DNA from 3 places in the Nonomuraea sp. NPDC005983 genome. Region 2 is predicted to be linked to each of the others. Evidence: predicted binding sites of a transcription regulator. Region 2 holds the regulator's gene; each other region holds the start of a gene.

Region 1 (4,717 bases), on a different contig from region 2:
GTGGTGATCCCGGCACGCCGGGCCAGTTCGCTGGCCGTCAGCGGCCCTTCGCTCAGCAGGTTCAGGCAGTGCAGGTCGGTGGTGTTGATGCCGATGCGCACCGCCGCCGCCTGGCTCATCGAGACCGACAGCACGTTGGTCTTCCGCAACTCCTCGAGCAGCCCGGCCACCAGGGACGCACGTCTTGACATCGCGACGCAGACTCCTTAATGTTCCAGATATCTAGGAAAGCTAGAGATATGGTTCTCTAGCGACTAGCTTATCGGAAGGACATCACGATGAAAGACATCGTCATGCGCCTGTACGACGAGGTGCTCAACCAGGGCAAGCTGGACGTGGTCGACGAGATCTTCGCTCCCACCTTCACCGGAACCGGCCCAGCGCGGCCGGGCCCCGAAGGAATCAAGCAGCTCTCAGAGCACATCCGCTCGACTCTCACCGAACCGCACTTCGACGTCCAGGACATGGTGGCCGAGGGCGACAAGGTGGCCACCAGATGGGTCCTCCAGGGCACCCACTCCGGCGCCTTCTTCGGGCTTCCCGCCACGAACCGTCCCGTGGAGGTACGGGCCTGCGTCATCTTCAGAATCGAGAACAACCAGATCGCCGAGTTCTGGCCGGTCATCGACACCAGCTCACTACGCGCCGCCTAAACCGCGAACCCGTCACTCGGCCGCCCACCCCACGACGGGCTGCCTGACTCACCGACGCGCGACGCACCGCTCGGGCCCAACCCACGAACCCGCCGTCCTGCCCAGGCCCACTGGGCGGAAGGGCCCACGGCTTATGGGCCCTTCCGGTCGGTTACCAGGTGCTCACGCGTCGATGGCGTCGCGGTCGACCTCGGCGGCGCTGCTCACGATGAACTCGCGGCGAGGCGCCACGTCGCTGCCCATCAGCAGGCTGAAGATCTTCTCCGCCCCTTCGGCGTCCTCGATGCGGACGCGGCGCAGGATGCGGTGGCGCGGGTCCATCGTCGTCTCGGCCAGCTGGTCGGCGTCCATCTCGCCGAGGCCCTTGTAGCGCTGCACCGGGTCCTTCCAGCGCCTGCCCCGGCGCTCCAGGTCGCGCAGCACCTTCTGCAGCTCGGCGTCGGAGTAGCAGTAGATGTACTTCTCTCTGCCCCTGCCGGGGTTGGTGAGCTCGATGCGGTGCAGCGGCGGGACGGCCGCGAACACCCGCCCGGCCTCCACCATGGGACGCATGTAACGGTGGAAGAGCGTCAGCAGCAGGCAGCGGATGTGGGCGCCGTCGACATCGGCGTCGGCCATCAGGATGACCTTGCCGTACCTGGCCGCCTCGATGTCGAACGAGCGGCCCGAGCCGGCCCCGACGACCTGGATGATGGCCGCGCACTCGGCGTTCTTGAGCATGTCGCTCACGGACGCCTTCTGCACGTTGAGGATCTTGCCCCGGATCGGCAGCAGAGCCTGGAACTCGGAGTCGCGGGCCAGCTTGGCGGTGCCGAGCGCGGAGTCTCCCTCGACGATGAACAGCTCACTGCGGTCGACGTCGTCGTTGCGGCAGTCGACCAGCTTGGCCGGGAGCGCCGAGTTCTCCAGCGCGCTCTTGCGGCGCTGGTTGTCGCGGTGCTCGCGGGCCGCGATACGCGCCTTGGCGGCGGCGACGATCTTCTCCAGGACGGCCCGCAGCGGCTGCTTGTAGCCGCGCGGCGGGTTCGCGAACAGCTCCTTGAGCTCGCGCGACACCACGTGGGAGACGATCCGGGTGGCCGCCGAGGTGCCGAGGACCTCCTTGGTCTGGCCCTCGAACTGCGGCTCCGACACCCGGACGGTGACGACGCCGGTGAGCCCCTCGTGGATGTCCTCCTTGGTGACCGGATCGTCGCCGTTCTTCAGCAGGCGCGTCTCGCGCAGCAACTCGTTGATGGTGCGGACCAGGCCGCGCTCGAACCCGGTGAGGTGCGTGCCGCCCTTCGGGGTGGCGATCACGTTCACGAACGAGCGGACGGTCGACTCGTACCCCTTGCCCCAGCGCACGGCCACGTCGACGGACAGCTCGCGCTGCACCTCGGTGGGGGTCATGTGCCCCTGGTCGTCGAGGACGGGCACGGTCTCGTGGAAGTGGCCGACCCCCTGCATCCTAAGGACGTCGCAGACGGGCTCGTCGCGGGCCAGGAACTCGGTGAACTCGGAGATTCCGCCGTCGAAGTGGAACTCGTCCTCGACGCGCTCCTCGTGCCTGCTGTCGATGACCACCAGGGTCAGGCCTGGCACCAGGAAGGCGGTCTGGCGGAGGCGAACGTGGATCTCGTCGACCGAGACCTCGGCGTCGGGCAGGAAGATCTGCTTGTCGGCCCAGAACCGGACCCGGGTGCCCGTGACGTTCTCGCGCAGCTTGCCGCCGTCGCGCAGGCCGGACTTCTTCTTGAACTTGGCGGTGGGCCCATCGCCGTCGAACACGCCGGGCACGCCGCGGCGGAAGCTGATCTCGTGTCCTCGCGTCTCGACATCGAGACGCGAGGACAGGGCGTTCACGACGGACGCGCCCACACCGTGCAGGCCGCCGGACGCGCCGTAGGAGCCGCCGCCGAACTTGCCGCCGGCGTGCAGCTTGGTGTACACGAGCTCGACGCCGGCCAGGCCGCTCTTGGGCTCGATGTCGACGGGAATGCCGCGGCCGTTGTCGCGCACCTCGATCGAGCCGTCGGCGTAGAGCTCGACCTCGATGCGGTCGCAGTGGCCCGCCAGCGCCTCGTCGACGCCGTTGTCGACGATCTCCCAGAGGCAGTGCATGAGCCCGCGGCTGTCGGTGGACCCGATGTACATGCCGGGCCGCTTGCGGACGGCCTCGAGGCCCTCAAGCACCGACAGGTGACGAGCCGTGTAACCCGTCTCCACTAGCGTCACGCCCGCTCCTCTGTTCTCGCCATCGAACACGTGTGCGCAGCTTACCGCTCTTCCCTTGTGCGCGCGTACTAGCTTGCCATGACGGCGCGTTTACCGTTACCAAGCGGCTGATCACCATTACTTACGGACACATTCTGCTCTGGGCGTAGCGAGGGGGTGATTGGGAACGTCCACGTCCGGTTAGATGTTGTTCCAAGTGACTGACGCCAGATCCTCGCTTCGGCGGGGGTGACCCGAAAGGCGATACGTGACTGGAGCTCTCGCCCCCGTTAAGCCGCTGACGGCCCTCGACCGCTGCGACCGTTGCGGTGCCCAGGCATACATTCGTGCGACCCTGCCTGTCGGCGGGGAGCTGCTGTTCTGCGCCCACCACGGGCGTCAGCACGTGGCAGCGCTGCGCGACAAGGGCGCCGACATCCTGGACGAGTCGGCTCGGCTCAGCGAAACCCCTGCAATTGCCCACAACGACGAGCGTTGATCAACTGCTCGTCGTAACGAGATAACCGCATATCGCGTGAAACGAGGACGGCGGTTCCGGCATGCCCGGAACCGCCGTCCTCGTTTCGGTTTGGACCTCAGTGCCAGGGGCGCGCCCTGCCGATGCATCGGCGGGGTTCGTCCTTGTCTGAACACCTTTCGGTCGTCCTCCCACAGCGACGCCGCCGTCCGATTCCGAGCCACCGCCCAACTCCGTCCCGCCCCTCGATCCAGCTGCCACTCGACTCCATCTTCGCCACAGGCCGCGACGCCGAGGACGCGCCACGCAGCGGTTTACCCGGCGGTGCCCATGGACAGGCGCCTGCGTCCTGCCGGCGTTCTCCGGCCCGGCCCCGGAAGCGCTCTGCTGGGCCTTCCCGTTCGAGCGCTCGGCGGGCGTCGTCCGTCAGCGGAGGCGGTAGTGGTAGTGACCCCGCAGTTCGAAGCCCTCGCTCCGGTACAGCGCCTGGGCGGCCTCGTTCCGGGCCGTGGTGCACAGGTAGGCGGTACGTGCGCCGCTCCGCCGTACCAGGGCTCGCAGGACGCTGCGGGCCAGGCCGCGGCGGCGCGCCTGCGGCAGTGTCGCCATGCAGTAGATGCCGAGCGTGTCGCCCTGCGGCACGCCTCTGCCCACGGCGAGCGCCACGCCGTCCTCCTCGACCGCCGCGTACCAGGCGGGGACCCCGGCGCAGATCCGCGCGGCCGCTTCGACGCCGAGCTCGTAGCGTCCGTCAACCGACCACCACGTCTCCAGCCACCCCGGCCAGGGACGGTCCTCGACGCGCACCTCGTGGGCGGGCTCCAGCTCGTCAGGAGTGGCCGCCATGATGACGGTCGGGTCCACCAGCTCGTACCCCCTGGACGCCAGCTCGCTGTCGAGCCCCTCAGGTGTCCGGGGCCCGATGGAGAAGACGCAGCGCTCTCCGCGCTCGGCGTAGAAGGCCTCGGCGGCGGCGATCGCGCCGTCGAGGTCGGCGGGGGCGCTCAGGGCGAGGACGGAGTTGGCACGCTTGGTCACGCCTCCGGCGTGGCGCAGGATCCAGCCGTCCAGGGGCTGCTGGTCGTAGGCGGGCCAGGCCTCGTGAACGAGCAGGTCGAAATCCATCGCCGCAGCCTAGCCCACGTACCGGTCGGCCCTCGCTGACCAGTGCTTATAGGCTGTGGCGTTGTGCTGATCCTGCTGCCGCCCTCCGAAGGCAAGGCGCCGGAGGGAAGCGGTCCCCCTTTCGGCGACCTGTCCTTCCCTGCCCTCGACAAGCCGCGCAAGCGGGTGCTGGCCGCCCTCGTCAAAGCGTCCAGGCGGCGTGACGCCCTGGACGTCCTGGGCCTGACACCCGGCCTGGCAGGCGAGCTGGCCAAGAACCTGGCGC
Region 2 (4,717 bases):
CGGCACATGCGCGACACCGCGCATCCACTCTTTCCAAGGGTTCACCCGCCGGGCCCGTCGATCCGGATTCCCCGTTGACGGCGGGAGTCGGTAGGTTCAGCGCCCATGGACGGGATAGCAGCAACCGTCGCCGCGGCAGCGGGGATGTTCGCCGGCACCAACGTGGACGACCTCGTCGTGCTCACCGTGCTGTTCCTGTCGGCGCGCACGACCGGGGCCCCGAGGGCGTGGCAGATCTGGGCGGGCCAGTACGCGGGGGTGGCGGCGCTCGTGGCCCTGTCGGTGGTCGCGGCCCTGGGCCTGACCATCCTCCCGGACGACTGGGTCGGCCTCCTGGGGCTGGTCCCGCTCGCGCTCGGGGTGCGCGGCCTGGTCTCGGCCGTCCGCGGCGGCGGAGGGTCCGCGCCCGCCGTCGCGTCCGGCCTGGTCGCGGTGACGGGGGTCACGGTCGCCAACGGCGCGGACAACGTCTCCGTCTACACGCCGGTGTTCCGGACGATCGGCACCGGCCCCACGGTCGTGACCGTCCTCGTGTTCGCCATCGGGGTGGCCGTGTGGTGCGTGGCGGGGGCGTGGCTCGGCTCGCACAAGCGGGTCATCGAGATCGTCGAACGGTACGGGCAGTGGCTCGTGCCCGGGGTGTTCATGGCGATCGGCGCGCTCATCGTCCTCGAGTCAGGCGTCATCGCAAGGCTCTTCTGACTCCCCCGCCCGCACCCCGACGGGGCCGCGCGACACCCGAACCTCTCCCCTGACTTCGCCGAGCGTGTCGGCGCCCCCTACCGCGCCACTGGCAGCACCGACTCGCCCCTGGTCACGGGTGCTGCTGAGGCGAGGCCGGCCGCCCGGGTGCCCAGCCAGAACCCGCCGAGAGACAGCAGCGCCACCCCGACCACCAGCACGATCCGCCCGCGCCGCGTCAGCCGCAGCGGCGGCCTGCGCGCTCTCGTCGGCGGTACGCCGTCCTGCCTGGGGGCGCGGACGATCCGGCCCGCGTCCACTCGCCGTCCACCCGCCGGACGTCTGTCAGCACTCCCCCGCCGTGCCGCGTCCGGCGAGCCCATCTGCCGCCCCGTGCTCGTCCGCCGCTTGGGGCTCCCCTGCGATCGCGCCTTCGCACGCTTCCTGGCGCTCCCCTGGGCCACGCCTGGCTGCCGTCCGGGGGCCACCTCGCGTGGCACACCGGGTCGGTCTGCGGACGAAACCGCCTCCCCATGGGTTCGTCCGCCCTCGCCGCCGGCGCGCCCCTGGTCGAGCGGGCGCGGGGCCGCTCGACGCCCTCCCGGATACCCCCGGGGGACTCTCGGCGCGCCCGGCGCGCCGTCGGCATGGCGTCGCCCTCGACGCTGGGCGTCGGCGTCGGACTCCGTGCCGGACTCCGTGTCGGACTCCGCGCGCGGCGGCGGCACCAGCCACAGCCTCGGCCCTCCCTGAGCCGCCGGCCCGCGACGCGGCCCGGACGGACCCCCAGAACCCGCCCCGGGGCGACCCACGGACCGACCCGAGGAACCCGCCACGGACCGACCCGAGGAACCCGCCACGGACCGACCCGAGGAGCCAACCGCGGAGCGACCCGAGGAGCCAACCGCGGAGCGACCTGCGGATCCCGCAACGGGACGGTGCCCGGCGCCCGGCCTCCCGGGCCGCCCCGGGGAACCGGAGGCAACCCCCGGGCCGCGACCCGTGCCGGGATCTTCGTATCCGCGACCGCGTTCGAAACCGGCCGAAGCCGGTTTTCTGTCGGAATTGCCGTTTGGATAGTGCTCAGAGTGGTTGTCGTGTGTATTGTCCGTGCCATCGCCGCCGCCCCCGATCGCGTCCGCGATGAGGGTCAGCCGCCTGGCATCGTCGCTGGTGGTGTCTGTGGTCGTGGTCGCTCGCATGATTGACCTCCCGCCCATCGTGGCCTGACGAAAAGGCCCAACAAAGATCGGCAAATCGAACACGGTGTCGATCGAACTCCCGTACGATGTTGTACACCACGCTGGCAACAATTTCGAGGAAGACTCGAACAATTGTTTGAAGATGATCTTCAACAGCGATACGGTCGCTGTGTGCGACACGAAGACCACGGACCGGGAGGCTGGCCGGTGAGGCCGCCCGCCGGGCGAGGAGGAAGAGCATGAGCGAGCGGGAGGACGCGAACGGGGTTACCGACCTCGCGGTGCGTCGGCGCGACTCTCTGGGCTTGACGCCCAGGCAGCGCAAGATCCTCGAGGTGATCCGAGACTCGGTGCAGCAGCGCGGCTATCCGCCCTCCATGCGGGAGATCGGCGAGGCGGTCCAGCTGACGAGCACGTCCAGCGTGTCGCACCAGTTGACGGCGTTGCAGCGCAAGGGGTATCTGCGGCGCGACCCTCACCGGCCGCGCGCGCTTGAGGTGCGCCTGCCCGGCGAGCCCGCCCTCTGGGTCGACCCCGACGCCTCCACCGACGAGCCCACGGTGAGCAGGCCGACGGCCGCCTACGTCCCGCTCGTCGGCCGGATCGCCGCAGGTGGGCCGATCCTGGCCGAGGAGAGCGTCGAGGACGTCTTCGCGCTGCCCAAGCAGCTCGTCGGCGAGGGCACGCTGTTCCTCCTGCAGGTCGCCGGCGACTCGATGATCGACGCCGCGATCGCCGACGGCGACTGGGTCGTGGTCCGCCAGCAGCCGGTGGCCGAGAGCGGCGACATCGTGGCGGCCATGATCGAGGGCGAGGCCACGGTCAAGACCTTCAAGCGCAAGGACGGCCACGTCTGGCTCGTCCCGCACAACGCCAACTACGACCCGATCCCCGGCGACGAGGCCAGCGTCCTGGGCAAGGTCGTGGCCGTCCTGCGTCGCCTCTAGCTTCCGCGCGGCGCGGCTCCGCCTCCGGCGGGCTCCCGCGCCTGCGGCTCTCCGCTCAGCGACTGGTTCTTCGTTCTGCGGCACGGCGTCCACGCCGTGCCGCAGCGCACAGCACTCCCCCGCCGCAGCGCTAGGGGTTCAGGGGCTGGTACCCCATGTGGTGCAACAGGGCCCACAGCCGGCGCGCGATCTGCGCTGCGGTCAAGTCCTCCTCGCCGTGGAGAAGGACGAACCCGATCGCGCTGGAGAAGACGTCCTGTACGGCGCTCGGGTCGGTGTCCTTCGGGAACTGGCCGGCGTCGACGGCCTGCCGGGCCAGGTGCGCCACGGCGTCCAGCCGGGGCTGGAGGTACCGCTCGGTGTAGGCGATCACCAGTTTCGGGTAGTCCACCGAGGCGCCGATCACCCGCGCCATCAGCGCGCGGAACCGGGGTTGGCTCAGCAGTTCGGCGGTGAACTCGACCAGTTCCTCGATCGTCCGCCCGGCGGCGGGCGTGTCCAGGTCGGCGTGGCGGGCGTGCTCCAGCGCGCCCATCAGGAGATCCTCTTTGGACTGCCAGCGCCGGTAGACGGTCAGCTTCGCCACGCCGGCGCGCCGGGCGACCGCCTCGATGCTGGTACCCGCCGCCCCGCGCTCTATCAGCAGGTCCAGCGCGGCGTCCAGGATCGAGGCGTCGTTACTGGGGTCGCGTGGGCGGCCGCGGTCTACGCCGGCCACAGCACCTGGTTCAGCCATGCCGCCAGTCTGTCCGGTGCCGGACGTCCGCGCCAACCGATGTGCCCGTCGGGGCGGATCAGCAGCACGTCGCGCACGCCCGTCTCCACCGGCACGAGCGGGATCACCAGGTCGGCGCCCAGCTGTGTGGCGGCGGCAGCGGCGTGCCTGGCGGCGTCGCGTTCGTCGCCGGCGAGCACCACCCAGCAGCCCGATATCGCCGCGTGCAGCATGACCTCACCACCGTCGGAACGCCGGCACCTGATGTCCGGCATCCGGTCACCCGGACGCGGCCCCTGGGTCCACCGGTGCGAAGCGGGCGCCAGCGGTCCGCCCCGGTAGCTGATGCCCAGCTGCGACGCGGCCAGCCACAGCCGTCGTTGCACGGCCGGCAGCCGGAAGATCGGCAGGACCACCTTGTCGCGTACCAGTCGTTTCCACTCGCTGTCGGGCGACATGACGTCGACCGCGGTGCTGGTCGCCCTCAGCACGTTGCGGGCCAGCGGACGCCGCTCCCCCTCGTAGGTGTCGAGGAGCCGCTGGTCGGCGCTGCCGCGGGCCACCAGCACCAGCTTCCAGCCGAGGTTCTCCGAGTCGCCGAGCCCGGTGTTCTGCCCCTGCCCGCCGCTGGGGCTCTGAATGTGGGCCGCGTCGCCGGCCAGCAGGATCCGGCCGCGACGGTAGGAGTCGGCGAGCCGGCGGTGGATCCGGAACTCCGAGGCCCAGCGGACCTCGGCGACCGTGTCGAGGCTGACGCCGCTGCGGCGGGCGAACTCGTCCAGCACCCGGTCGGCGATCTCGCTTTCGGACAGCTGGTCCGGCAGGTCTGCCGGTGGTTCGGTGAACACCCGCCACGTGTCGTCAGGCAGGGCGGTCACCGACAGCATGTGCCCGGCGTCCATCCAGGTGGTGCTGCCGTTCCTGTCGAACGGCCACGGGGCCCGCACGTCGATCATCAGCAGGCGTTCGAAGAGTTTGCGGCCGGGGAAGCCGATCCCGGCGAGCTTGCGCACCGTGCTGTGCGCGCCGTCGCAGCCGATCAGCCAGTCGGTCTCGACCTGCTGCTCGGCGTCGTCGCCGGTGCGGACGGTGACGGTGACGCCCCTGTCGTCCTGCTGGGCCCCGACGATCCGGGTATGCCACTCGACTTCGCCGCCGAGCTCGCGGAGCCG
Region 3 (4,717 bases), on a different contig from region 2:
CGTCGCGTGCAGCCGCGCCTGCTGCTCCGGGACGCGCGCCCTGACGACCGTCTCCAGACTCGGGGGCGCGAAGTACGGCTGCCGGCCGGGCTCGGGCGGACGTCCCAGGCAGTCGCCCACGCGCACCTCGGGCACGCCCCACACCAGCGCGATGTCCCCGGGGCCCGCCACGGGCCCCTCCGTCCCGTGCGCACACAGCCCGCTCACCCGCAGCCCGCTCACCCGCCCGCCGTACTCCTCCACGCCCCCGCCGGGCAACCGCCGGTAGAGCGTGACGCGCTGGCGGGCCCGCAACGTCCCCGACCGCATCCGGACGTAGGCCAGCTTCTCCCCGGCACCCCCACGCTCGATCGCGAACACCACCCCCTCAATTTGCCCACCGACCCCGCCAAGCCCCGCCACCCCGGCCGGTTCGGCTCGTTCCGCCGCTCCGGTACGCCCGGGACTCTCGGCACGCCCGCCGGCCTCTGCGCGCACAGTCGGCTCTTTGCGGACGGCGTGCTCGGCGTGCTCGGCGGGCTCAGCGGGCTCAGCGGGCTCAGTGTGGACGGCGGGCTCGGTGCGCTCCGCGGGTTCAGTGTGGACGGCGGGTAGCAAGGCGAAGGCGTCGACCAGATCGCCGACCCCCTCACCGGTCATCGCCGAGCCGAACAGCACCGGATGCAGCACGCCATCAGCACACTGCCGCTCCAGCGCCGCTCGTACCCGCGCCCTCCCGGGCTCCCGCCCCTCGACGAGCACCTCCAACAGCCCGTCGTCGTGCTCCGCCAGCACCTCTGCCAGCCCACCAGCCCCTTCGATCAGCGGCTCCAGCAGCACATCCAGCGGGCGCCGGGAGTGTCCGCCAACGGACGGCCAGTTCGTACCACCTGGCAGGGGCGTCGTGCGGGCGTCGCGCGTGCCGATCCGCTGGACGGTGTTCAGCGCCGGGCTGTACGGGGAGAGCCACCGCCGGATCGCGGCCAGTACCTCCCGCTCCCGAGCCCCCGCCCGGTCGATCTTGTTGACGAAGATCAGCGTAGGCAGCCGCAGCCGCCGCAGCGTCTTCATCAGGACCCGGGTGTGCGGCTGAACCCCCTCGACCGCCGACAGCACCAGCACGGCGCCGTCGAGGACGCCGAGCGCCCGCTCGACCTCGGCGACGAAGTCCGCGTGCCCCGGCGTGTCGATGAGGTTGATCCGAAGGTTTTCCACGGTGAAGGAGGCGACGGCGGTACGGATGGTGATGCCACGGCGGCGCTCGATGTCGCCGCTGTCGGTCTGGGTGCTGCCCTCGTCGACGCTGCCGAGCCGGTCGATGGCGCCGGCCTGGAACAGCAGCCGCTCAGTGAGGCTGGTCTTGCCCGCGTCTACGTGCGCGAGGATGCCGATGTTCAGGATGTGCATGCGTGCGTGAGCCTTCGAGAACTCTCGTGCGAATGGGGCGCTGGGAGATGTCGTGGCCCCGCCGCATCACAAGCTCCTGAAGGTCGACTGCACGTGCCCGCCCATCGTGCCACCGCCCCGGAGACGACGGCCAGCGATTTTCGCGGCACTCACCCGTCGGGAAGTGTCGCGCTAGAGGAGTCTGAGCTGTTGCGGCGCGGCCTCGGACTCGGGCTCCGGGCGTGGCGGGACACGGCGCGCCATGGCGGGGGTGGCCCGGCCGACGCCGTGTCGTGCCGCCAGCTCTCTGACCTGGCCGGCGACGCGCTGCTGATACGCCTTGGGCGCGTACGAGCCCCTGCCGTACAGCTCCAGGTAGCGCGGCACCAGCCGCGGATGCTCACGAGACAGCCACGCCATCCACCACTCGCGTGCTCCGGGACGCAGGTGCAGCATGATGGGGACGACGTGGGTCGCGCCCGCCTGGGCGATCTCCCTGACCGTCTGCTCCAGCTGGGCGGGGGAGTCGGTGAGATAGGGGAGGATGGGCGCCATCAGCACGCCGCAGGCGACGCCGTTGTCGTTGAGCGTCGCGCACGCCTCCAGGCGGCGGCGCGGGTCGGGGGCGCCCGGCTCGACGGAGCGCCAGACACCGGAGTCGACGAACCCGACCGACATGTTGGCGCTGACGTCGGTCACGTCCGCGGCCTCGGTCAGCAGATCGAGGTCGCGCAGGATGAGTGTGCCCTTCGTCAGCACCGAGAACGGATTGGCCGCATCGCGCAGCGCGGCCAGGATGCCGCGCATGAGCCGGTAGCGGCCCTCGGCCCGCTGGTAGGGGTCGACGTTGGTGCCCATGGCCACGTGGTCGCCCCGCCAGCGCGGCGCGGCCAGTTCCTTCCTGGCCAGTTCGGCGGCGTTGACCTTCACCACCACCTTCGAGTCGAAGTCGGCCCCCGAGTCGAGGTCGAGGTACTCGTGTGTCTTCCTGGCGAAGCAGTAGACGCAGCGATGACCGCAGCCCCGGTAGGGATTGATCGTGTATTCGAACGGGACCCGGCTGGCGCCCGGAACCCGGTTGATGATCGAGCGGGCCTGGATCTCGTAGAAGGTCATCCCCCGGAACTCGGGGGTGTCGAAGGTGCGGGTGACCGCGCCGCAGGCGAACAGCGGCACGGCCGGATCGCCTGGGCCGGGATCGGCCAGACGGAGGTTGTCCCAGCGCATGCCATGATTAGAACAAGCATTCGAGGTTGATCGCAAATGGAAAGAGGTTGCAATTACCTGGCCAGGCGGGGGCTAATGATCTTCAGGGTTGGGCAGAAACCTCGAACAGAGCTTGCGTTCCGGAGGTGCACCTATGGCCTGGTCGCAGGACGAGGAGCGAATGCTGGCTCAGATTGAGCAGCACCTCGTCGATGACGATCCGCGACTGGTCGCGCGTCTTGAGTCGTTCAACGAGCGGGTGCGCCGCAGTGAGGCGAGAGCCCACCGGGAGCGTCCCGTCCGGCGTCGCCCGCGTCGTTCGACTGTGATCATCGCGATCAGTTGGCTGCTCATCGCGACGTTGATCGCCTCTCTCCTGATTTTGGTACTCCGCCACGAGGCGGCCGCCCTCGCCCTCGCCGCCTTCTGACATCCCCGCCTGGCCGCTCACTCGTCACGCCCCGGCGGCCCTTCCCTCCTTCCCTCGGGCCTTCCGTCTTCTGGCCGATGATCCCGGGCCCGGCAAACTGTCTCGGCGTGTCGAATACGCGGGCAACCCCGCGAGGCGGTGGCCTCGCGGAGTTGCGGTGCACACGCGTTTTCGCTCAGTGGCCGCCGCGCTCACCGGTACGGTGGTGGTCGTTCTCGTGGTGTTCGCCGTAGCGGTATTCGCCGTACCGGTGGTCGCCATAGCGGCCTCCGCCGCCCCGGCAGTACTCGCGGTTCCAGTGTCCGCTCCGGTAGCAGTAGTAGCAGCCCCGCCTCCACTCGCACCTTCTGGCCGTCCTGGCGGGCGTGAGCGTGATCTGCTTGGCGGACGCACATCGGCTCGCGTCGGCGGCCTGTGCGGGCGTGCTGATGGATCCGGTGACGAGGAGCGTGGACGCCGCCAGCGCGGCGGTGAGCAGCAGACGCTTGAGCATCAGAGATCACTCCCTGAGATCATGCCCCGGGCGGGCCGGGGGTGGATGGCGAGCGTCGGATTTCGAAATCCCGGGATACGCCGATTTTCGGCGCTGAACATCACTCAGACTAATCGCGCCCCCTGACGGAATCTCCCGGCGAGAAGCAAAGCCTCATTTCCGGCACATCACTACATATCGGTAATTATCCGGACGTGCGGGGGAATCGCGGCATTCCGTGCTGACGGCTCGCCGTGCGCGTTCGACCTGCGTCTCAACACCGTTTCGAGAGGTTCGGGCTGTGCTTCCCCCGGCCTCTCAATGACGGGCCAGAAGTACGGCAAATGGCGGAAAAGTGGGTCGATGCCATTGTTTTCCGATGTTGGGAGTGCGGCGAGATGAATATCGGCGCAACGTGTCGGATCAGTGACGTTGGGCGTCGTCCCGAAACCGGCGAGCGCTCAGCGCGGGGTTGCGTGATCACGTGGTGGCTGGAGCTGTGCCGCGATTCCAGCCGTCTTGACGCCTATTACTCGCAGACGTATGCTCGCGTACGAGTAATCGTAGGCGAGGTGGTCTGATGATGAAACGGCGCAAGGTCGGCAACCTGCTGGCGCTCGCGATCCTGTCGGCGCTGGTGCAGCGCCCGATGCACCCCTACGAGATGGCCTCGGTCCTGCGCGCACGCGACAAGGACCAGGACATGAAGATCAAATGGGGTTCCCTCTACACCGTCGTGCGGAACATGGACAAGCACGGCCTGATCGAGGCCGTCGAGAGCGCCCGGCAGGGCGGCCGTCCCGAGCGGACCGTCTACCGCGTCACCGACGCGGGCCGCGAAGAGCTCGCCGACTGGACGAGGGACCTGCTGTCGACCCCGGAGCGGGAGCCGTCATCGTTCGAGGCGGGCCTGTCGGTGATGGCCGGCCTCGGCCCTGATGAGGTGGTGCGGCTGCTCCGGCGGCGGGTCGACCGGCTGCGTGAGCGGCTCGCGGCCGACCGCGAGAGGCTGGCGCGCGAACGCGCGCAACTTCCGCGGCTGTTCGTCATCGAGTCGGAGTACGCCCTGGCCGTCGGCGAGGCGGAGGCCGCCTGGACTCAGGAACTGGTCGACGAGCTGACCAGCGGGCGCTTCCCCGACCTCGAACAGTGGCGCGCCTACCACCGCACCGGCGACATGTCGCCCGAGCTGGCGGACCTGGCGGAAAGGGGCGGCGACTGACGAAACCAGGGCCCCGGCGATG

Evidence for each region. Region 2 encodes LexA, which represses DNA repair genes until DNA is damaged. Its sites were predicted from a motif close to TCGAACANNTGTTCGA; they were not measured.
Region 1: a site for LexA is predicted at 2,893-2,908, ahead of ABZ297_RS21370 (DNA topoisomerase IV subunit B). Genes of this name have one in related genera too.
Region 3: a site for LexA is predicted at 2,601-2,616, ahead of ABZ297_RS27825 (Rv2578c family radical SAM protein). Genes of this name have one in related genera too.

The regions. Positions count from the first base shown of each region.
Region 1 covers NZ_JBEXUP010000047.1:24,119-28,835, reverse strand. Annotated here, with positions in the region: gene ABZ297_RS21380 (MarR family transcriptional regulator) at 1-191, opposite strand, end outside; gene ABZ297_RS21375 (ester cyclase) at 279-653, shown strand; gene ABZ297_RS21370 (DNA topoisomerase IV subunit B) at 816-2,870, opposite strand; gene ABZ297_RS21365 (hypothetical protein) at 3,118-3,348, shown strand; gene ABZ297_RS21360 (GNAT family N-acetyltransferase) at 3,754-4,452, opposite strand; gene ABZ297_RS21355 (peroxide stress protein YaaA) at 4,516-4,717, shown strand, end outside.
Region 2 covers NZ_JBEXUP010000007.1:116,722-121,438, reverse strand. Annotated here, with positions in the region: gene ABZ297_RS06165 (cadmium resistance transporter) at 106-702, shown strand; gene ABZ297_RS06160 (hypothetical protein) at 780-1,001, opposite strand; gene lexA (transcriptional repressor LexA) at 2,123-2,830, shown strand; gene ABZ297_RS06150 (TetR/AcrR family transcriptional regulator) at 2,961-3,566, opposite strand; gene ABZ297_RS06145 (FAD-dependent monooxygenase) at 3,536-4,717, opposite strand, start outside.
Region 3 covers NZ_JBEXUP010000072.1:4,363-9,079, reverse strand. Annotated here, with positions in the region: gene ABZ297_RS27830 (translation factor GTPase family protein) at 1-1,386, opposite strand, end outside; gene ABZ297_RS27825 (Rv2578c family radical SAM protein) at 1,558-2,592, opposite strand; gene ABZ297_RS27820 (DUF3040 domain-containing protein) at 2,726-3,001, shown strand; gene ABZ297_RS27815 (hypothetical protein) at 3,177-3,494, opposite strand; gene ABZ297_RS27810 (PadR family transcriptional regulator) at 4,054-4,695, shown strand.